One region of the Pseudomonas eucalypticola genome, then DNA from elsewhere that is predicted to be linked to it. Evidence: predicted binding sites of a transcription regulator. Region 1 holds the regulator's gene; each other region holds the start of a gene.
What was found. Region 1 encodes sigma-54, which starts transcription at its own class of promoters, with help from an activator protein. Its sites were predicted from a motif close to ANTGGCATNNANNTTGCTNT; they were not measured.

Region 1 (7,421 bases):
CGCCCGCTCGGGTATCGGCTACCTGCCCCAGGAAGCCTCGATCTTCCGCAAGCTGTCGGTGTCGGACAACATCATGGCGATTCTGGAGACGCGCAAGGAACTGGACAAGGCCGGGCGCCTCAAGGAGCTGGAAAGCCTGCTGCAGGAGTTCCACATCACCCATATCCGCGACAACCTGGGCATGAGCCTGTCCGGCGGCGAGCGGCGCCGGGTGGAAATCGCCCGCGCGCTGGCCACCGCGCCCAAGTTCATCCTGCTGGACGAACCGTTCGCCGGTGTCGACCCGATCTCGGTCGGCGACATCAAGCAGATCATCCACCACCTCAAGAACAAGGGTATCGGCGTGTTGATCACCGACCACAACGTTCGTGAGACGCTGGACATCTGCGAAACCGCTTACATCGTCAACGATGGCCAGCTGATCGCCGAGGGCGACGCCGAAACCATCCTGGCAAACCAACTGGTGAAAGAGGTTTACCTCGGCCACGAGTTCCGCCTGTAACGGCGAGGTGTTTGGCTTGCTGCCTGGGCATGTCGCATTTTTTTGGCTCCGCGGGGCTTTTATTGCGGCATCGCTCTAGGCAAACACTTCGGTTTCAGGCATATAATTTGCTTACGACAAAAGCCGAGAGCCTCGGCGCCCTGTAGTGGATGGCGCTCTGCGCCGGCGAATAAGGTGTTAAGCCCCTGCCATGAAACCATCGCTCGTCCTAAGAATGGGCCAGCAACTGACGATGACCCCGCAGTTGCAACAGGCCATCCGCCTCCTCCAGCTCTCCACCCTGGACCTCCAGCAGGAAATCCAGGAGGCCCTGGAATCCAACCCCATGCTCGAGCGCCAGGAAGAAGGCGACGATTTCGACAACAGCGACCCGATGGCCGACAAGGCCGAGCAGCAGGTCACGCCGGAAATCCAGGAGCCCAGCTACCAGGAGACCACCGCCCCCACCGTCGACAACCTCGAAGACGGCGAATGGAGCGAGCGCATTCCCAATGAGCTTCCCGTCGATACCGCCTGGGAAGACATCTACCAGACCAGCGCAAGCAGCTTGCCCAGCAATGATGATGACGAATGGGATTTCACCACTCGCACGTCGGCCGGCGAGAGCCTGCAGAGCCATCTGCTGTGGCAACTGAACCTGGCGCCCATGTCCGACACCGACCGGCTGATCGCTGTCACCCTGATCGACTGCATCAACAACCAGGGTTACCTGGATGAGACCTTGCAGGAAATTTGTGACTCCTTCGACCCCGAGCTCGACATCGAGCTGGACGAAGTCGAGGCCGTGCTGCACCGCATCCAGCAGTTCGAGCCGGCCGGCATCGGTGCCCGCGACCTGAGCGAATGCCTGCTGCTGCAGTTGCGCCAGATGCCCGCCAAGACCCCCTGGCTGGCTGAAGCCCAGCGCCTGGTGGCCGAGTACATCGACCTGCTGGGCAGCCGCGACTACAGCCAGTTGATGCGGCGCATGAAGCTCAAGGAAGACGAACTGCGCCAGGTCATCGAGCTGGTGCAGAGCCTCAACCCGCGCCCGGGCTCGCAGATCGAGTCCACCGAAGCCGAATACGTGGTGCCGGATGTCATCGTGCGCAAGGACAACGACCGCTGGCTGGTGGAACTGAACCAGGAAGCGGTGCCACGCCTGCGGGTCAACCCGCAATACGCCGGCTTCGTGCGCCGCGCTGACACCAGTGCCGACAACACCTTCATGCGCAACCAGCTACAGGAAGCACGCTGGTTCATCAAGAGCCTGCAAAGCCGCAACGAAACCCTGATGAAGGTGGCCAGCCAGATCGTCGAGCACCAGCGTGGCTTCCTCGACTATGGCGACGAGGCGATGAAGCCCCTGGTGCTGCACGATATCGCCGAGGCGGTAGGCATGCACGAGTCGACCATTTCACGGGTGACCACGCAGAAATACATGCACACGCCGCGCGGCATCTATGAGCTGAAATACTTTTTCTCCAGCCACGTCAGCACCTCCGAAGGCGGTGAATGCTCGTCCACGGCCATTCGCGCGATCATCAAGAAACTGGTTGCCGCCGAAAATCAGAAAAAGCCATTGAGTGACAGCAAGATCGCTGGTTTACTGGAGGCACAAGGCATCCAGGTAGCCCGCCGCACCGTCGCCAAATACCGTGAATCCCTCGGGATCGCGCCGTCCAGCGAACGCAAGCGGTTGATGTGATCCTGGCGGCGCGCGAGCGCCGCCGGTGGGCACCAGATGAGCCACAGCGTTCCAGTGGCAGGTTATCCGACCTGTCTCTTTATGCACTGGCAATAAGGAGAAAGCGGTATGCAAGTCAACATCAGTGGACATCAACTGGTTGTGACCGACGCCATGCGCACTTACATCGGTGAGAAACTGGACCGATTGGAGCGCCATTTCGACAAGATCACCAACGTGCAGGTCATCATGGAGGTCGAGAAGCTGAAACAGAAAATCGAGGCCACCCTGCGCGTACCCGGCGGTGAGGTAGTGGCCAACGCGGAGCATGACGACATGTACGCGGCCATCGACCTGCTCACCGACAAGCTTGACCGCCAACTCAAAAAGCATAAGGAAAAACAGCAGAGTCTGCTGCAAGGCGCGACTGCCCGCTGACCCTCCCCACTCATGACCCAACTTCAACAGATCCTGACCCCCGGCCGTTCCCTGGTGAACGTGCCGGGCGGCAGTAAAAAGAAAGCCATCGAAACCATCGCCACCCTCTTTGCCCGCGAAGTGCCGGGCCTGGAGATGCAGGTGGTCTTCGACAGCCTGATTGCCCGTGAAAAACTCGGTTCCACCGGTTTTGGCAACGGCATCGCCATTCCCCATTGCCGCCTGCCCGGCCTGAAATCGCCGGTCAGCGCCCTGCTGCACCTGGAACACAAGATCGACTATGACGCCATCGACGGCGCGCCGGTCGACCTGGTCTTCGTGCTGCTGGTCCCCCAGGAAGCCACCAACGAGCACCTGGCGTTGCTCAGCCAGATCGCCGGCATGCTCGATCGCGCCGACGTGCGCGAGCACCTGCGCTCGGCCAAGAGCAGCGAAGCCCTCTATCAAGTGGTTCTGGACGAACAGAAAGGTCATTGACCATGCGCCTGATCATCGTCAGCGGTCGCTCCGGCTCGGGCAAGAGCACGGCCCTGGATGTGCTGGAAGACAACGGCTTCTACTGCATCGACAACTTGCCGGCCGGGCTTCTGCCAGAGCTGGCAGAGCGCGCGTTGGTACGCACCGAGCTGGCCCAGCCGCTGGTCGCCGTGTCCATCGATGCCCGCAACCTGCCCAGTGACCTGTCGCGTTTCCCGCAGCTGTTGCAGGAAGCACGGGACAAGCACATCCAGTGTGACGTGCTGTACCTGGACGCTGATGAAGAAACCCTGCTCAAGCGCTTCTCCGAAACCCGGCGGCGCCACCCCCTGAGCAACACCTCGCGCTCGCTGGCCGAGGCGATTCGAGTGGAAACCGACCTGCTCAGCCCGATCGCCGACCTGGCCGACCTGAAGATCAACACCACCCATCTGAATCTCTACCAGCTGCGCGACTCCCTGAAGTTGCGACTGCTGAACAAGCCCGAGCCGGGCACCGCGTTCCTGATCGAATCGTTCGGGTTCAAGCGTGGCATGCCGGTGGACGCTGACCTGGTGTTCGACGTGCGCTGCCTGCCCAACCCGTACTGGAAGCCCGAGCTTCGCGACCACTCCGGGCTCGAACAACCGGTCATCGACTACCTGGCGGCCCAGCCGGACGTGGAAGAGATGTACCAGGACATCGCCAGCTACCTGCAAAAGTGGTTGCCGCGCTTCGCCGCCAGCAACCGCGCCTATGTCACCGTTGCCATCGGCTGCACCGGCGGGCACCATCGTTCGGTGTACATCACCGAACGCCTGGGCCAGGCCTTGCAGCAGACGCTCAAGAACGTTCAGGTTCGCCACCGCGACCTCAGTTGAAAGGACCCCCACCGCGATGCCCGCTCGTGAAATCGAAATCATCAACAAGCTCGGCCTGCATGCTCGCGCGGCGGCCAAGTTCGTCGGCGTCGCCGGTAAGTTTCCTGATTGCCAGGTACGCATAGGCCGCAACCCCGAGAGCCTAATCGACGGCAAGAGCATCATGGCCGTGATGATGCTCGCGGCCGGCAAAGGTACCCAGGTGCACTTGCAGACCGAAGGTGCGCAACAGGAAGAAGCCATGGCGGCGATTGTCGAACTGATCAACAACAAGTTCGACGAGGGCGAATGACCGCCCTGCCCCGCTCAGCAAGAAGCCCGGCCTAGTGCCGGGCTTCTTCGTACAGCGCTCCCGGCTCTACAACGGCGCAAACCGTGCCAGCGCTTCGGTGACGATGATCGCCGCGCCCGCCAGCAATAGCGCACTGCCCAACAGCAACCGCAAGCGCGTCAACACCATGCGCCGGTTCATCAGGCAATGGCAGCCCGGTAGCGACGCTCTACTTCGGCCCAGTTGACCACGTTGTAGAAAGCGTTGATGTATTCAGGGCGACGGTTCTGGTACTTCAGGTAATAGGCATGCTCCCAGACGTCCAGGCCAAGGATAGGCGTGTTGCCGCTCATCAATGGGCTGTCCTGGTTGCCGCTGCTTTCCACGACCAGCTTCTTCTGCGGGGTGACGCTCAGCCACGCCCAGCCGCTGCCGAAACGAGTCAGCGCGGCCTTGGTGAAGGCCTCCTTGAAGGCATCGAAACCACCCAGCTCCTTGTCGATGGCCTGGGCCACGGTGCCCTGGGGCTGGCCGCCGCCCTTGGGCGCCATCACCTCCCAGAACAGCGAATGGTTGGCATGGCCGCCGCCCTGGTTGATGACCGCCCCTTGCAGTTTCTCAGGCAGCTGCTTGACGCTGCCCACCAGCTTCTCGATGGGCCACTCGGCATACTCGGTGCCTTCGACGGCGGCGTTGAGGTTGTTGATGTACGTCTGGTGGTGCTTGGTGTAGTGAATCTCCATGGTCGCCGCATCGATGTGCGGTTCCAGGGCATCATAGGCGTAAGGCAGCGCAGGCAAGGTATAAGGCATTTCAGTGAACTCCATAGTGAGGGGCCGTCTGGCCCCGTTGCTCCTGGCCAAACAACAGCCGGCTGGTACGCGGGTACTCGCCATGCTCGCTGATGAAAGCCAGCAACTCGGCGTAGGTCTTGCTGCTGTGGCGTAACGCGGCTTCACGCAGCGCAGGCGTCAACCGGGGGTCCTGGGCGGCCTGGAGCAGGCGCTGGTGAATGGCGCACAGGTATTCGGCGCTCTCCTCCGGCTGCATCAGGCGCAGGTGCAGGTCGGCCAGGTTGTGATGGGAAATCACGCAGGCCGCCACCGCCTCGTCGACATCCGCCCAGCGTTCGAACAACACCTGGGCCAGCGCCAGAGCTTGCAGGTACAGCTCTCGCGCATCGACCAGTTCGCCCCGGGCAAAGCAGGCGTTGGCCATTTCGATGGTGCGTTTCCAGTGCTGCATGGTGTGCCTCCGAAACGGTGAACGGCGGTCAGATGCCGCCGGCAGTGAGCTTTTCCGGGTCCAGCAGGGTTTCCAGCTGGCTGCGCGACAAATCCGTGTGCTCCAAGGCCACGTCGATGATCGGGCGGCCTTCCTTGTAGGCGGTCTTGGCGATCTCGGCGGCCTTGAGGTAGCCGATGATCGGGTTCAACGCCGTGACCAGAATGGGGTTGCGCGACAAGGCTTCCTTGAGCTTGGCCTCGTTGACCTTGAAGCTGGCAATGGCTTTGTCGGCCAACAGGCGGCTGGCATTGGCCATCAGCTCGATGCTCGACAAAAGGTTCTGGGCAATGATGGGCAACATCACGTTGAGCTCGAAGTTACCCGACTGCCCCGCCACCGCGATGGTGGTGTCGTTGCCGATGACCTGGGCAGCGACCATGGCGGTGGCTTCCGGGATTACCGGGTTGACCTTGCCGGGCATGATCGAAGAGCCCGGCTGCAGGCCTTCCAGCTCGATCTCGCCCAGGCCGGCCAGCGGGCCGGAGTTCATCCAGCGCAGGTCGTTGGCGATTTTCATCAGCGACACGGCCGTGCCCTTGAGCTGGCCGGAAACGGCCACGGCGGTGTCCTGGGAGCCGATCAAGGCGAACAGGTTCTCGCCCTGGGTGAATTCGACACCGGTCAGCAGGCTCAGTTGGTGGCTGAAACGCCCGGCGAACTGCGGGTGGGCATTGATGCCGGTGCCCACTGCGGTGCCGCCCTGGGCCAACGCTTGCAGGCTGGGCAGCAAGCCACGCAGGTGGCCGATATTGGCGCGGATCTGCGCCGACCAGCCGTTGAGCACCTGGCTGAGACGCACGGGCATGGCGTCCATCAGGTGGGTACGCCCGGTTTTCACGTAGGCATGTACCTGCTCGGCCTTGCGATCGAGCACCTGCACCAGGTGCTCCAGCGCCGGCAACAGCTGCTCGTGCAGGGCCAGGGCCGCGCTGACGTGGATGGTGGTGGGAATGATGTCGTTGCTGCTCTGGCCGCAGTTGACGTGATCGTTGGGGTTCACCGTCTCGCCCAGGTGTCGGGTAGCCAGGGTGGCGATCACTTCGTTGGCGTTCATGTTCGAGCTGGTGCCGGACCCGGTCTGGAAGATATCCACCGGGAAATGCTGCATGAAGTCTTCGCGCAACAATTGCTGGCAGGCCTGGACGATGGCATCGCCCTGGGCGGCGCTGATCTGTTCGAGCTCGACGTTGGCCTTGGCCGCCGCAGCCTTGGCCAGGACCAGGGCGCGAATGAACTGGGTAGGCATGCGTTGCTGGCTGATCGGGAAGTTATCCACCGCGCGCTGGGTCTGGGCTCCGTAGAGGGCCGCCTCCGGCACCTGCAGTTCGCCCATGCTGTCACGCTCGATTCGGGTATTACTCATCGGGATGTCCTTGCAGCAGATCGGAAAAGGAAATCGATGGCTCCAGCGTGCACACGGCCAGTTGCCGTCCGTGCTGGTGCCACAGTTGCAGGTGTTCGGCGTTGCGCGCGGCCAGGCGCATGTCGCGCAAGGGGCGGTAGGCCTGGTCAAGGCACAGGCAACGCCAGTGCCAGGGCAATGCGGGGTCGGTGGCGGTGTCCAGCAGCAGGCGGAAGGCCGTGCGCGCCACGGTCCAGGCGCTGGCGGCACCGCAACTGATGAGAAAACGGCCTTCGGCCATGTAGTCTTCGATGATGCGCGGATCGTTCGGACTCAGTGCGCAACGGATCTGCCGGCTTAACCAGCGCCAGTTTTCCAGGTAGGACTGTTCTTGAACGGCAGACTTCATCGACGCGGCCTCATGGCGATAATGATATTTATTATTAAGTGATAATGGGAATCAAGACAAGCACAAACAAAAAAGGCCTGTCGCTGGGCAAGCGACACGCCTTCAGTTGTGGAGTGGAGCCTTCACCTGGCTCCACGCAATTCCCCTGTGGACCGGGCGAAGCTCGGGA
Region 2 (7,421 bases), 2.5 Mb from region 1:
CCGAATTCTTCCATCGGCAGGCGCGAGCCGGAGGCCGAGTGGCCGGCATCGGCGGCCAGCAGTGCATCAATGTCGCTCTGCCCGGCGTCGCCGGACTCACCCAGGGCCGCGGCCCATTCATCGGCCAGGGCCTGGTCTTCCGCGGAAGTCATTTCGTGTTCGTCAGCCATCAGATGTCCTCGGCGGGCAATAAATTCAGGGTTAGGGCCTTATCGACGGCGCTTCAGCGGCGCTCGATGGGCTCGATCACTTGCAGCGCCAGGTTGCCCTTGTGGGAACCGAGCTTGGCCTTGAAAGACGGCACGCCATTGGCGCGCAGTACCAGTTCGTCGGGCAATTCCACCGGGATAACATCCCCCGGTTGCATGTGCAGGATGTCGCGCAGGCGCAATTGGCGACGGGCCACGGTGGCGCCAATGGGCACGCTCACGTCCAGCACGTCCTCGCGCAGCGCCTTGCTCCAGCGCTCGTCCTGGTCGTCCAGGTCGGACTGGAAACCGGCGTCGAGCATTTCGCGCACCGGCTCTATCATCGAATACGGCATGGTCACGTGCAGGTCGCCGCCGCCACCATCGAGTTCGATGTGGAAAGTGGAGACCACCACGGCCTCGCTCGGGCCGACGATATTGGCCATGGCCGGGTTCACTTCGGAGTTGATGTACTCGAAGTTGACTTCCATGATGGCCTGCCAGGCTTCCTTCAGGTCGATGAAGGCCTGGTCCAGCACCATGCGCACCACGCGCAGCTCGGTGGGGGTGAATTCGCGCCCTTCGATCTTGGCGTGGCGGCCGTCGCCCCCGAAGAAGTTGTCCACCAGCTTGAACACCAGCTTGGCGTCGAGAATGAACAGCCCGGTGCCGCGCAATGGCTTGATCTTCACCAGGTTGAGGCTGGTGGGCACGTACAGCGAATGCACGTACTCGCCGAACTTCATCACCTGCACGCCACCCACCGCCACGTCCGCGGAGCGGCGCAGCAGGTTGAACATGCTGATGCGGGTGTAACGGGCGAACCGCTCGTTGATCATCTCCAGGGTGGGCATGCGCCCGCGCACGATGCGGTCCTGGCTGGTCAGGTCATAACTCTTGACGCTGCCCGGCTCCCCGAGGCTTTCGGTCTGCACCAGCCCATCATCGACGCCGTGCAGCAGCGCGTCGATCTCATCCTGGGACAGCAGGTCTTGCACGGCCATGTCGTGTTCCTACTGCAATACGAAGTTAGTGAAAAGCAGCTGGTCGATGACCGGCTTGCCGACTTCTTTCTGCGCCACGGCCTGGACCGCGGCGGTGGCCTTCTGACGCAGCATTTCCACGCCTACCGGGGTGGCCAGGGTGGCGAAGTTCTCACCGGAGAACATCATCACCAGGTTGTTGCGGATCACCGGCATGTGCACCATCAGGGCGTCCAGGTCAGCCTTGTCGCGGCCCTGCATGGTCAGGCTGACCTGCATGTAGCGGTCGCGGCCGTCCTGTTTGAAGTTGACCACGAAAGCCGGCGTCAGTGCCTCGTAGATCGCCGGCTGCTTGCCTGCCGCGGCAGCGGGCGCTTCGGCCGGCTTGGCCTCGGCACCCTTGTGCAGGAAGAACCAGGTAGCCCCCACCGACGCCCCCACCACTACCAGCAGCACAATGACAAACAGCAGAATCATCTTGAGTTTGCCTTTGCCTGCGGGTTCTTTCTCTGCTTCGGTCTTTGCCATGCCAATAATCCGTCACTAATCGGGGGTTAACACTTGCCTGCACAGGGTTGAGCAAGTGTTATGCCAGATTGCGAGGGAGGGGGTTCCGAGGGGGCCGGATTCCCAGGCGAGCCTGGGAACCGGTGATTCAGGCGTAGTAGTCGATGGCGCTGGTGCCGACCACAACCTGCTGCACGGTGGGCTGCGAAGCGAGCGGGGAGACGGCGTCGACGCCGTCCAGGTTGTCAGCCCCGCCCGTGCCGCGGGCACTGCGCTGGCTCTGCTGGGCCTGGTCCTGGGACGACTGGCGCGACTGGTCGGAGACGTTGACGTCCAGCTGGCCCATGCCCTGTTCGGCGAACATGTCCTTGAGGCGGCCCTGCTGGCTTTCCAGCGCTTCGCGCACATGCACATGGGCGCTGGTGAAGGTCACGGTCTGCTGGTCGGGGGTCATGTCCACGCGGATGTTCAGTCGGCCCAGTTCCGCAGGCGTCAGCTGAATGTCGGCGGACTTGAGGTTCTGGCTGGACAGGTACATGACGCGGTTGACCACGCCTTCGGTCCAGCCGCCCTGGTTCATCGCCAGCTGGGTGGTGGGCGCCTGCACCGGGGTGGCGGTGGCGGTCTTGGCGGTGGTAGCACTGGTGTCGGTCATGGCCGCCAGGCGATTGGCGAAGTTGTCCATGCGGGTGTCGGCCGACGCCCCCTTGATGTCCTTGAGGCCATCATCGATCTGGCTGTCGAAAGCCTTGTCGCTGAGCTGGCTTTCACCCGCCGATTTCTGCTGCACCACCATGCCAGCCAACCCCGCGGCGAAGCTCTGGTCGGCATCGGCGTTGACGGCGTCTTGCGGGGCGTTCTTGTCGGTCGTCTGCGCATGGGCCGACGTCGTGCCCTGGGCCTTGGCGTTCTGTTCCAGGGCCAGGCGCAAAGTCGGCATGTTGGCGAGCGGGTCGTCCTTGGACGGGTCGAAAGCATCGGCGTCCGAGGTGCTGGCGTCGCTGCCCTGCACAGGGGGCTGAACCTGCGCCAGCGCCGCAGCCTGTGCGGGGTCAGGGGTAGCGACCGGTTGCTGGGCCTGGGTCAGCGACGGGTCGGCGACGGGCGCCACGGCCAGGGTCGGGTCAGGGACCGGCGCGGCGGGCGCCTGTGCCGTGGTGGCGGTACTGGCAGTGTCGGTAGGGGTGGCAGCGTCGTCCTGATCGCCAGCCTTGGCCTTGTCCGCCTTATCCCCCTTGTCGGCCTTGGTGCCCTGCCCGGCCTTGCCCGACGCGTCCGCCTTGGCGCCCTTGTCAGCCTGGGCTGGCTTGTGAGCAGGCAAGTTCTTGCCGCTATCGGCAACAGCCGGCTTGCTGGCGGCATTGTCCTTGTCGCTGGCGGCGGTGTTTTTGCCGGCCGTAGCCACCTGATCCTGCTGCTGGCGGTCTGCCCCCGTGGCTTTGGCGGTGCTGGCTTGGGACTGCTTGGCGTAGACCTTGGCAAAGTCCGCGGACGTGTCCTTGGCGGGCTCGGCGGCCTTGCTCAGGTTGGCCAGCGTGCTAGCCGTGCTGGTGATCTGCAAGAGAGGGTTTGACGCGACTGACATTGACAGGTCTCCGCTGCACTGAAATCGGGGGGTACAGGTGCAATGGCTACAGCAAGAGTCGGGCCAGCTTTGTAAGAACGCGGACATACAACAGCGACGCCCGTAGCAGCGGACCTGGCCGCGTCATGATCGCCGCGCAGCATCAGGCACAGCCCGCACCTCAGACGCCGCCCACACAAACCGGCCTCAGCAGGGAAAACGCTGACGCTCGTCGCGATAGAGGCGCCGCACTTCGGCGAATTCGTGGTCGATGCGGTTGACCAGGTCTTCGATGCCGCTGAGCGGCGGATGCTTGACGCGCTCCTCCAGCTGGCGGCACAAGTCCGCCAACTGCGTGGCGCCCATGTTGCTGCTGCTGCCCTTGAAGCTATGGGCCGCCTGGCCCAGTTGCTGCGGGTCGGTAGCCTTGTGCAGTTCGTTCAGGCGTATTTCCGAGTCGGTCAGGAAGGTATCCAGCAACAGGGGATACTCTTCTTCCATGACTTCCTGCAACGCGCTGAGCACGTCGTAGTCGAGATGCTGGTTGGACACTTGTTCGCTCCTTGATCAAGCCTGAATTATGCCAGAGCCTCCCAGGTAAATTCCACGCAGGCACTGCGACCGTCCTCGGACCACTGCGCGCTGCGGCTCAGTTGCCTGATCAGCTTGAGGCCCCGGCCGGAAAGCCCTGTCTCCTCTGCCTCACGGGCAATGACCTGGCGCGCATCGAAACCGTGACCGCTGTCTTCCACGTCAATGGTCAGGCGCCCGCCCGTGCCTTCTGGCTGCACCAGGAAGTGCATGCGCACATAACCGTCCTTCAGCTGGTTCAGACGAGTATTGCGCTGGTCATAGTATTGCGCAAATCCTTCGGCATTGCGCTTGAGGCTGGAGTCCAGCCCCAGCACCCCGTGCTCCAGGGCATTGGAGTACAACTCGGACAGGACACTGTAGAGCGCTCCGCTCTGGGCCCGCAGGCCGTGAATTTCCTGCAGCAGTTGCAGCAGGTAGGGCAAGGGGTTGAAGCGCTTGAGGGTATCAGCGCGTAATTCCAGGCTCATGGACCAGTTCAGCGGGCTCGATGCACCGCTGTCGGAATAAATGGTCGCGGGCTGCTCCAGCGAATCGGGCTCGACCATCTCCACCTGGACCATGCTGACGTCGTCGCGCGACTCGCCACGGAAGGCCTTGAGCGCGGCGTGGATGTCCTCAAACAGCAGATCGGGGTTGCGGTTGAGTTCAAAGACCCGCTGCAGCCGCTCTACGCCAAACAGTTCATCATCGCCGTCGGCGGTGTCGATGACGCCGTCCGAGCACAGGAACAGCCGGTCACCGGGCACCATGGAAAAAACCTCGGTCTTTTCCTGAAAACTGGCCCGCGACAGCACGCCCAACGGCAAGTGGCGCGACCGCAGCGGTATATGCTCGTCGCTCGCCATGCGGCGCAGGTAGCCGTCGGGCATGCCGCCGTTCCACACCTCCACCACCTGGCGTTGAAAGTTGAGGTACAGCAAAGTGGCGCAGCAGAACATGTCCACGGGCAGGATGCGTTTGAGCTTGGCGTTCATCTCGCGCAGGATCTCCGCCATGCCGTAGCCTTTGGCGGTCATGCCATAGAACACTTCCGCCAGCGGCATCGCCCCCACCGCGGCCGGCAAGCCGTGGCCGGTGAAATCGCCCAGCAACAGGTGCATGCCGCCCGATGGGGTAAAGGCGGCCAGCAGCAGGTCGCCGTTGAACAGCGCATACGGCGACTGCAGGTAACGAATGTTAGGGGAGCTGAGGCAGCCGGAATGGGCCACCTGGTCGAACACCGCCTTGGCCACGCGCTGCTCATTGAGCAGGTAGCCATGGTGGCGGGTGATCTGGTCGCGCTGGTCGAGCACCGTGGCCTGCAAGCGGCGCAAACGGTCCATGGCCTTGATCTTGGCCGCGAGGATCACCTGGTTGTACGGCTTGGCCAGGAAATCGTCGCCACCGGCCTCCAGGCAGCGCACCAGGGCCTGCTCTTCGGTCATGGACGTCAGGAAAATGATCGGCACCAGTGCTTCGCCGGCCAGCTCCTTGATTTGCCGGGCTGCCTCGAAGCCATCGATCACCGGCATCATGGCATCCAGCAGCACCAGTTGCGGGCGCCGGGCCTGGAACACCTCGATGGCCTCCTGCCCGTCGCTGGCCGTCAACACCCGGTGGCCCTGACGGCGCACGATGCTGGACAACAGCATGCGGTCGGTCATGTTGTCATCGGCGATCAGTACGGTCAGCAGTTCACTGGCCGCCAGCATGTTTATTGAATCTCGAACAGTTTGTCGAAATTGGAAATCGCGAGGATTTTCTTCACGTCACTGTTGCTGTTCACCAGCCGGACCGTGGCGGAGTCACCGCCGGCATGGTCACGCAACAGCAGCAGCATGCCCAGCGCGGAGCTGTCCAGGTAGGTGGTCTGCTTGAGGTCGATGCGGTATGCCTTGGGCTTTGGGCTGACGCGCTCGTAGGCGTCGCGAAAATCCTGGTGGGAGCCGAAGTCGAAGCGCCCCTGAATGCTGATAGTGAGCTCTTTCCCTTCAGCGGAGTAGTCAGCGTTTACGGCCATGGACGAAATTCCTTTAAATGAGCCAGCTCCGTACAAGGTGTAGCATCGTGCACGGCCTCCGGCAACCTGCGCCTTTACAAATAGTTGGCTAGAAGCTGCTCTGGCGCGGCAAACGCTGGGACAATTCATCGAGCAGCTTCTGCTCGCGCTTGTCTTCCAGTTGCCGGGCCTCATCGATATACCGCTGCACCAGTTTGCGCAGGCCTTCCACACGGGCATAGGCCTGCTGCCAGGTGACCCGCGCATTGTCCAGGTTCTTCTGGTGCCACGCCAGGCTCTGCTTCTGTTGGGCAACGGCAGTTTCCAATTGGTTCAAAAAGCGCTGGTAGTTCATCAGCCACTGCCCGGACACGCCTTTGCTGCCATAGGTGTGCCATTGCGCCTGGTAATCTTCGCGGTAGCGGTCAAGTTCGGCCAGCTTGGTTTCCGACAGGCGCACCTGGCCCTGAAAATGACCCAGGCGCTGGGCAGCCGTGCGCTCGGCTTTTTCGGCCATGTCGACAACGGGCGTGAGGCGCGCAGCGCGGCTGTTAGCCATGGCCTATCAGCTCGGCGCCACAGGCTTGAATACGGCCGCCAGGCGCTCGCTGCTGGCGGCCAGGCTTTCGTTATCGTCCAGGCCCTGGCGCAGGTAGCGCACCAGCGTGGGGTGCAGGTTGATCGCCAGGTCGGTCTCGCGGTCGCCGCCGGGCACGTAGGCGCCCACGCTGATCAGGTCGCGGCTTTGCTGGTAGCGCGACCACAGTTGCTTGAAGTGCTGGGCCTGGCCCATGTGCTGGGGGCTGACCACGCTGGGCATCACCCGGCTGATGGACGCCTCGATGTCGATGGCCGGGTAGTGCCCCTCCTCCGCCAGCCGGCGCGACAGTACGATATGGCCGTCGAGCACGCCACGGGCGGAGTCGGCAATGGGGTCTTGCTGGTCGTCGCCTTCGGACAACACCGTGTAGAACGCGGTGATCGAACCGCCACCGGCTTCAGCGTTGCCGGCGCGCTCCACCAGCTTCGGCAGCTTGGCGAACACCGAGGGCGGGTAACCCTTGGTGGCGGGCGGCTCGCCAATGGCCAGGGCGATTTCCCGCTGGGCCTGAGCGAAACGGGTCAGCGAATCCATCAGCAACAGGACGTTCTTGCCCTTGTCGCGGAAGTATTCGGCGATACGGGTGCAGTACATCGCGGCACGCAGGCGCATCAGTGGCGCTTCGTCGGCGGGCGACGCCACCACCACGGAACGCTTGAGGCCCTCTTCGCCGAGAATATGTTCGATGAACTCCTTCACCTCGCGGCCCCGCTCGCCGATCAGGCCGACGACGATGATGTCGGCTTCGGTGAAGCGCGTCATCATGCCCAGCAACACGCTCTTGCCCACGCCGGTACCGGCGAACAGGCCAAGGCGCTGGCCACGGCCCACCGTCAACAAACCGTTGATGCTGCGGATACCCACGTCCAGCGGCTGGCTGATGGGGTCGCGCTTGAGGGGGTTGATGGTAGGGCCGTCCATGGGCACCCAGTCCTCGGCCTTCATGCCACCCTTGCCATCCAGCGCGCGGCCGGCGCCGTCAAGAATCCGCCCGAGCATGCTCATG
Region 3 (7,421 bases), 1.2 Mb from region 1:
GGTTCTGGCGGGCTGGAAGTAAATCCCGGGTGCCAGATGGCACCCATAATCAGTGGGCATGAAAAAGCCCGCAGCGACGGCGGGCTTTTTCAGCGAAGCCAAGACTCAGATAGGGCGGCTGCCGTATTTGTTGTCTGGCTTCTTGGGCGGATCGGCGACCACATTGGCCTCCACTTCCTGCACTTTGCCGCCACGGGCCAGGAACTCTTCCATGGCACGGGCAAGGGCATCGCGCTCCTTGTTCTTGGCTTCAATACTGGGCAGTTCGTCTACCGACACCGCAGCCTTGGACTTGCCTTTGGCCGCGGGTGCAGGGACGTCGGCGCCATCGTCGTCGGCAACGTCTTCAGCCGCCGCTTCGAGGCCTTCCTCGGTATCGTCCTCGTCACCTACTTCGAGTTCGTCGTTTTCCAGATCATCGTCGCTCATGTTCTACCTCATGACTTGCGAAAAGCAGATTATTTATAGCCCAGCCTGACCTTCTGTCGATGGCTGCCAGGAAAAATTCATATCCGTCGGTTTGCCGACGGTCATTGGGGGTCGCCCTGCAACGTGGCGACCACCCTGCGAGCACCGCCATGATCACGGTGCTCGCCTAAATACACGCCTTGCCAGGTGCCCAGCGCCAACCGCCCGTCCCGCACCGGCAACGTCAATTGACAGCCTAGCAAACTGGCCTTGAAGTGTGCCGGCAGGTCATCCGCGCCTTCGTCGTTGTGCTCATAGCCGCTGTTACCCTGGGGTACCAGCCGGTTGAAGAAACGCTCGAAGTCACGACGAACCGCGGGGTCGGCGTTTTCGTTGATGGTCAACGAGGCCGACGTATGTTGCAGCATCAGGTGCAGCAGGCCGATGCGGCATGCACGCAACTCGGGCCAGTCGGCCAGCAGCTCATCCGTTACCAGATGGAAGCCGCGCGGCCTTGGCTTCAAGGTGATCAACCGTTGCTGCCACATACCATTCTCCACACGTTCGGGGCGCATTCTAGCGCGCTCTGGGAAAAAGCAAAGGGGCTAAATTCATCAATGCGTGTAAGCCAAATGCCTACACCGAATCGATGCCGGCAACAAGCTGGAAGTTCCCGCGCGCAAACCGTTTGCGCCTTGAGCAAATGACAAATCGCGGGCAAAAAAATGCCCGGCGAGCCGGGCATTTTTTCGCAGGCGGTTACAGGTTGTAGCCACGCTCGTTGTGCTGAGCCAGGTCCAGACCGACCGACTCTTCTTCTTCGTTGACGCGCAGGCCCATGACCATGTCCAGCACCTTGAGGATCACATAAGTGACCACGGCGGTGTAGACGATGGTGAACGCCACGCCTTTGCACTGAATCCACACTTGGGCGGCGATGTCGGTCACGGTGCCGAAGCCGCCCAGCGACGGTGCGGCGAACACACCGGTGAGGATCGCGCCCAGGATACCGCCGATACCGTGCACGCCGAATGCGTCCAGGGAGTCGTCGTAGCCCAGTTTGCGTTTCAGGGTGGTGGCGCAGAAGAAGCACACCACGCCAGCGGCCAGGCCGATGACCAGCGCGCCCATGGGGCCCACGGTGCCGGCAGCCGGGGTAATGGCCACCAGGCCGGCGACCACGCCCGAGGCGATGCCCAGTGCGCTGGGTTTGCCGTGGGTGACCCACTCGGCGAACATCCAGCCCAGCGCGGCAGCGGCAGTGGCGATCTGGGTAACCAGCATGGCCATGCCGGCGGTGCCGTTGGCGGCAGCGGCGGAACCGGCGTTGAAGCCGAACCAGCCTACCCACAGCATGGCCGCACCCATCAGGGTGTAACCCAGGTTGTGCGGGGCCATCGGGGTGGTCGGGAAGCCCTTGCGCTTGCCCAGCACCAGGCACGCCACCAGGCCAGCGATACCGGCGTTGATGTGCACCACGGTACCACCGGCGAAGTCCAGCACGCCCCAGTCACCCAACAGCGAACCAGGACCGGACCAGACCATGTGCGCGATCGGTGCGTAGACCAGGGTGAACCAGATGCCCATGAACACCAGCATGGCCGAGAACTTCATGCGCTCGGCGAAGGCACCCACGATCAGCGCCGGGGTGATGATGGCGAAGGTCATCTGGAAGGTCACGAACACTGCTTCAGGAATCAGCGCCGCGGGGCCAGTGATGCTGGCAGGGGTGATGCCGGCCAGGAAAGCCTTGGCCAGGCTGCCCACGAAGGAGTTGTAGTTGACTACGCCCGCTTCCATACCGGTGGTGTCGAACGCCATGCTGTAACCGTAGATGGTCCACAGAATGCTGACCAGGCCGGTGATGGCGAAGCACTGCATCATTACCGAGAGGATGTTCTTGGACCGCACCATGCCGCCGTAGAACAGCGCCAGGCCTGGAATGGTCATGAACAGCACCAGCGCGGTGGACGTGAGCATCCAGGCGGTATCGCCGGAGTTGAGCACGGGGGCGGCTGGGGTTGCCACCTCGTCGGCAGCCATCGCAAGCGTTGGCAAAACGAGGGACAAAAGGGCTCCTAGCCCTGCGAAGCGACGCAGAGTCATGTTGTTATCTCCTGGGGCGTTGGGGTTTGGGGCGGCTTAGATCGCGTCGGTGTCGGTTTCGCCGGTACGGATGCGAATCGCCTGTTCCAGATTGACCACGAAAATCTTGCCGTCACCGATCTTGCCGGTGTTGGCGGCCTTGGTGATCGCCTCGATCACACGGTCCAGATCCTTGTCGTCAATGGCGACATCGATCTTCACCTTGGGCAGGAAGTCGACCACGTACTCCGCGCCGCGATACAGCTCGGTGTGACCCTTCTGCCGCCCGAAGCCTTTCACCTCGGTAACGGTAATGCCCTGCACGCCGATTTCGGACAACGACTCGCGTACATCGTCCAGTTTGAACGGCTTGATGATGGCAGTGACTAGCTTCATGAAACTTTCTCCCGAATTAGTGGACTTGCCCCAGGAAAACAAACCCAGCTCAAGTCTAAGCGCAGTGTCTGGCTTTGTAACGCGTCGTCGGTCTCGCATCCCCTGACCGACCACCAGAACCGCTCCTGACGAAACACTTCCCGCTCCGCCTGCGCACTGCATTCGTCACATCGACTGCATCAGTGCATGGGTCAATGGTGTCTAAGCAGAAACCTTGCCATGTCCGCGCAACTCAACAAATTCGGCCTATTTACCGCCAACGCCCTGCGTTGCCCCACACCTGATCAACGGTTGCGCCCCACACTGGTGCGCCGTGGATCACGGCGATGCGCAAAAACCGTGCGCCCCGCCACGAACTGACTATAGACGGCCTCGTGTTACACTCCAGGCCATCAGATTCAGGAATTTCACCATGCTTGCGCCCAAAGCCTTCCTCGACGCCCTCGGCGACCACGCCTCGCGCCTGTTCAGCAGCGACACCGCCCAACCACGCGCGGAGCTGGAAAGCCAATTCAAGCTGCTGCTGCAAAGCGGGTTCAGCAAGCTGGACCTGGTCAGCCGCGAGGAATTCGATAGCCAGATGGTGGTGCTGGCCCGCACCCGCGCGCGCCTGGAAGCGCTGGAGGCCAAGATGGCTGAACTGGAAGCGCGCCTGACGCCCCCCAGCGAATAACCAGACCTGGTCGGAGCTGGCCTGCCAGCTCCCACACGCTCTACACTCCAGCCTTCATCTGAAAGGACTGGAGGCACACGCCGATGAACCGCAACGAATTGCGCAAGGCCGACATCAACCTCATGGTGGTGTTCGAGACCTTGATGCTGGAACGCAACGTCACCCGCGTCGCGGAAAAGCTGTTCCTTGGCCAGCCCACCATCAGCTCGGCGCTCAACCGCCTGCGCACCATGTTCAACGACCCGCTGTTCGTGCGGGTCGGCCACCGCATGGAGCCCACCGCCCGCGCCGAAGAGCTGGCGCGCCACCTGTCCCCGGCCCTGGACGCCCTGTCCATCGCCATCAGCCTCAGCCACGACTTCGACCCGGCCGTCAGCACCTCCACCTTCCGCATCGGCCTGTCCGACGACGTCGAATTCGGCCTGCTGCCGCCCTTGCTGCGCGCCCTGCGCCTGGAAGCGCCGAAGGTGGTGTTCGTGGTCCAGCACGTCGACTACTGGCGGGTCCCCGACCTGCTGGCCTCCGGCGAGATCACCGTGGGCATCAGCCAGACCCGCGGCCTGCCGGCCAACGCCAAGCGCAAACTGCTGCGCCGCATCCAGCCACGCATCCTGCGCGCCGACAAATCCGACCACCCCCTGACCCTGGACGAATACTGCGCCCGCCCCCACGTGCTGGTGTCGCACATGGCCAACACCAGCGGCGTGGTGGATGAGTGGCTGGAAGAGATCGGGCGCAAGCGCAACGTAGTGCTTTCGGTACCCCAATACAGCGCCCTGCCCGCGCTGCTGGCGGGCACCGACCTGCTGGCCGGGGCGCCGGACTATGCGGCGAACGCCATGGTGGGGTATGGAAACCTGTACACCGAGCCACTGCCGTTCGATACGCCGACACTGGATTTGTCGATGGTGTGGCTGAGTGTGATGGACACGGATCCTGGCGAGCGATGGTTGAGGTCGCGGTTGGAGGCGTTCATGAGTGATTTGCCGAGGTAACCAGAGCGAGCCTCGTCTACTTCAAGCGCGTTCAAAAGCTCCTTGTGGGACCGGGCGAAGCTCGGGAAGCTGGCACCGCGGAAACACCCTGCCGCAATATCCAGCGCCCAGCCGGCCTGCCACCCACTACGCTTCAAACACCGCAGGAAGCGGCCCCCCTTCAATGCACGGAGCAACCATGTCCCTAGCCATCGTCCACAGCCGCGCCCAGGTCGGTGTCGGCGCGCCGGCCGTCACGGTGGAAACCCACCTTGCCAATGGCCTGCCTTCGCTCACGCTGGTAGGCCTGCCGGAAGCCTCGGTCAAGGAGAGCAAGGACCGCGTGCGCAGCGCCATCGTCAATTCGCAGCTCAATTTCCCGACACGCCGTATCACCCAGAACCTGGCGCCCGCCGACCTGCCCAAGGACGGTGGGCGCTACGACCTGGCCATCGCACTGGGCATACTCGCCGCCAGCGGCCAGTTTCCCAGCGCGGCACTGCGTGATGTGGAATGCCTGGGCGAATTGGCGCTGTCCGGCGCCATTCGCCCGGTTCAGGGCGTACTGCCTGCGGCACTGGCGGCGCGGGAGGCGGGGCGGGCGCTGGTGGTGCCGTGCGAGAACGCCGAGGAAGCCAGCCTGGCCTCCGGGCTGGTGGTCATAGCCGCCAGCAACCTGCTGGAGCTGGTCTGCCATTTCAACGAGCAGCAGCGTATCAGCCCGTTCAGTTCCAATGGCCTTATCCTGCTCAACCGCCCCTACCCGGACCTCAGCGAGGTACAGGGCCAACAGGCCGCCAAGCGCGCATTGCTGGTCGCTGCCGCGGGAGCGCATAACCTGTTGTTCAGCGGTCCGCCCGGTACCGGCAAGACCCTGCTCGCCAGCCGCCTGCCTGGGCTATTGCCGCCGCTGGACGAACGCGAAGCGCTGGAGGTGGCGGCCATCCAGTCAGTCGCCAGCCTCGCACCGTTGACGCACTGGCCGCAGCGTCCGTTCCGCCATCCCCACCACTCGGCTTCCGGCGCCGCGCTGGTAGGGGGTGGCAGCCGTCCGCAACCAGGGGAAATAACCCTGGCCCACCATGGGGTGCTCTTCCTCGACGAACTCCCCGAGTTCGACCGCAAGGTACTGGAGGTGCTGCGCGAACCCCTGGAGTCCGGCGAAATAGTCATCGCCCGCGCCCGCGACAAGATCCGCTTCCCGGCGCGCTTTCAACTGGTCGCCGCCATGAACCCCTGCCCCTGTGGATATCTCGGCGACCCCAGCAGCCGCTGCAGTTGCAGCACCGACCAGATCGCCCGGTACCGCAACAAGCTATCGGGGCCGCTGCTGGACCGCATCGACCTGCACCTGACCGTCGCCCGCGAAACCACGGCGCTGAACCCCACCCCGCAACCAGGCGACGATACTGCCCATGCTGCGGCCCGCGTGGCCGCCGCCCGCGAACGGCAGTTCAAGCGCCAGGGTTGCGCCAATGCCTTCCTTGACCTGCCGGGGCTGAAAGCCCATTGCAAGTTATCCACAGCCGATGAGCACTGGCTGGAAACCGCGTGCGAGCGGCTGACGTTATCGTTGCGGGCTGCGCACCGGCTGTTGAAGGTGGCGCGGACATTGGCCGACCTGGAGGAAGTGGCGCAGATAGGACGCGGGCATGTGGCGGAGGCGTTGCAGTATCGGCCCAGCAGCCAGTAACAAATAGAAAAAACGACTGGTTATAGTTTCGCTAATTTCGGACAGGGGGGGGTCAGAAACTGGAATCCATCGCGATGAACCAGACGTCCGGTTCCCTCATCTCACGATTTTTGACACCACCGCCGCCACACCGACCGAACCTGCCCCACCGCTACCTGCGCCAACTCCCGCCGCCGCGCGGTCAACCGAACGTCCACGTCCAGCGCCTCCTGCAGCCGTGCGCTCACCTCATCCAATAGCTGCAACACCTCCGGCGCCGGCCGCACCTGTTTCAGCAACCGCGCCACATCGCGCAAGTAGCGGTCACGCTCAAGGGCCAATGACCCGCTGGCATCCACCAGGCAGCCGCGCAGGTGCAGCAACTCGCCGCCCAGGTCCAGCCCAAAAAGGCCATCATGCCAATGCAGGTTCGGCTCGTCCGGGTGCGCATTGCGGTAACGCGCCAACCGCATCAACCGGTCGGCCATGCGCCCCCCGAACCAGCCTTCGGCCTGCGCCAAGGGCCGCCGGGCCAGTTGCGACAGGTCGGCCAGCGAAGCTTCCACCAACCGCCGGTAATGCCGCGCCCCGGGGCCCAGGGTGATTAACCGGAACACCAGCACGGCAATACCCACCCCGATCAGCGTCGCCAGCGCCTTGTTGAGGAACTGCTCCAGGTCGTAGGTCATGGCGTTGCTGGGGGCGACGTTGTTGACAAAGAAGATGCAGAACGATGAAGCCACAGGCGCGATGCTCGGCTGGCTCAGGCACAGCGATGCCATGAACAGCGGCACGCCAAGCCCCAGGCAGAGCATGGGAAAACCCTCCCAGCCGGGTAGCAGCCCGTAGGCTACCAGTGCAGCCACCGGCACCGACAGGGCAATGCCCTTGAGAAAATTCATGGCCGCGCCCGCCGGAGCCTCGCGGCCGGCGAACAGGCTCAATACCACACCACTGATGGACACCGCGCCCAGCCCCGCGGGCCAGGCGGTGAATATCCACAACGCCGCTACCGCGAGGAAGGCCAGGGCGCTGCGCAGCCCGGACATGACGCCCTGTTCCACATCCCGATGCCAGGCCAAAGGCCCGGGGGCATCAGTGACCTCATCGCCTTGTTCGACTGCCTTGAGAGTGCCGGCGGCGATGGTCGCCAAGCGCAGCACCACGGTCAGGCGCATCAGGCAGGCATGCAATGGCGGTTCGAGCCCCTGCG

Region 2: the regulator sigma-54 is predicted to act here: its motif matches at 3,312-3,331, upstream of HWQ56_RS07410 (flagellar hook-length control protein FliK).
Region 3: the regulator sigma-54 is predicted to act here: its motif matches at 3,092-3,111, upstream of glnK (P-II family nitrogen regulator).

What each region holds. Positions count from the first base shown of each region.
Region 1 covers NZ_CP056030.1:5,424,152-5,431,572, forward strand. The annotation lists gene lptB (LPS export ABC transporter ATP-binding protein) at 1-502, shown strand, start outside; gene HWQ56_RS24240 (RNA polymerase factor sigma-54) at 693-2,189, shown strand; gene hpf (ribosome hibernation-promoting factor, HPF/YfiA family) at 2,298-2,606, shown strand; gene ptsN (PTS IIA-like nitrogen regulatory protein PtsN) at 2,619-3,083, shown strand; gene rapZ (RNase adapter RapZ) at 3,086-3,943, shown strand; gene HWQ56_RS24260 (HPr family phosphocarrier protein) at 3,960-4,235, shown strand; gene HWQ56_RS24265 (superoxide dismutase) at 4,415-5,026, opposite strand; gene HWQ56_RS24270 (hypothetical protein) at 5,028-5,459, opposite strand; gene HWQ56_RS24275 (class II fumarate hydratase) at 5,488-6,864, opposite strand; gene HWQ56_RS24280 (FagA protein) at 6,857-7,252, opposite strand.
Region 2 covers NZ_CP056030.1:1,592,082-1,599,502, reverse strand. The annotation lists gene fliN (flagellar motor switch protein FliN) at 1-170, opposite strand, end outside; gene fliM (flagellar motor switch protein FliM) at 224-1,192, opposite strand; gene fliL (flagellar basal body-associated protein FliL) at 1,202-1,699, opposite strand; gene HWQ56_RS07410 (flagellar hook-length control protein FliK) at 1,827-3,263, opposite strand; gene HWQ56_RS07405 (Hpt domain-containing protein) at 3,450-3,794, opposite strand; gene HWQ56_RS07400 (fused response regulator/phosphatase) at 3,821-5,527, opposite strand; gene HWQ56_RS07395 (STAS domain-containing protein) at 5,530-5,835, opposite strand; gene fliJ (flagellar export protein FliJ) at 5,924-6,373, opposite strand; gene fliI (flagellar protein export ATPase FliI) at 6,380-7,421, opposite strand, start outside.
Region 3 covers NZ_CP056030.1:259,452-266,872, reverse strand. The annotation lists gene HWQ56_RS01250 (HAD family hydrolase) at 1-22, shown strand, start outside; gene sutA (transcriptional regulator SutA) at 106-429, opposite strand; gene HWQ56_RS01240 (secondary thiamine-phosphate synthase enzyme YjbQ) at 531-956, opposite strand; gene HWQ56_RS01235 (ammonium transporter) at 1,168-2,514, opposite strand; gene glnK (P-II family nitrogen regulator) at 2,551-2,889, opposite strand; gene HWQ56_RS01225 (accessory factor UbiK family protein) at 3,302-3,562, shown strand; gene HWQ56_RS01220 (LysR family transcriptional regulator) at 3,646-4,557, shown strand; gene HWQ56_RS01215 (YifB family Mg chelatase-like AAA ATPase) at 4,736-6,229, shown strand; gene HWQ56_RS01210 (FUSC family protein) at 6,331-7,421, opposite strand, start outside.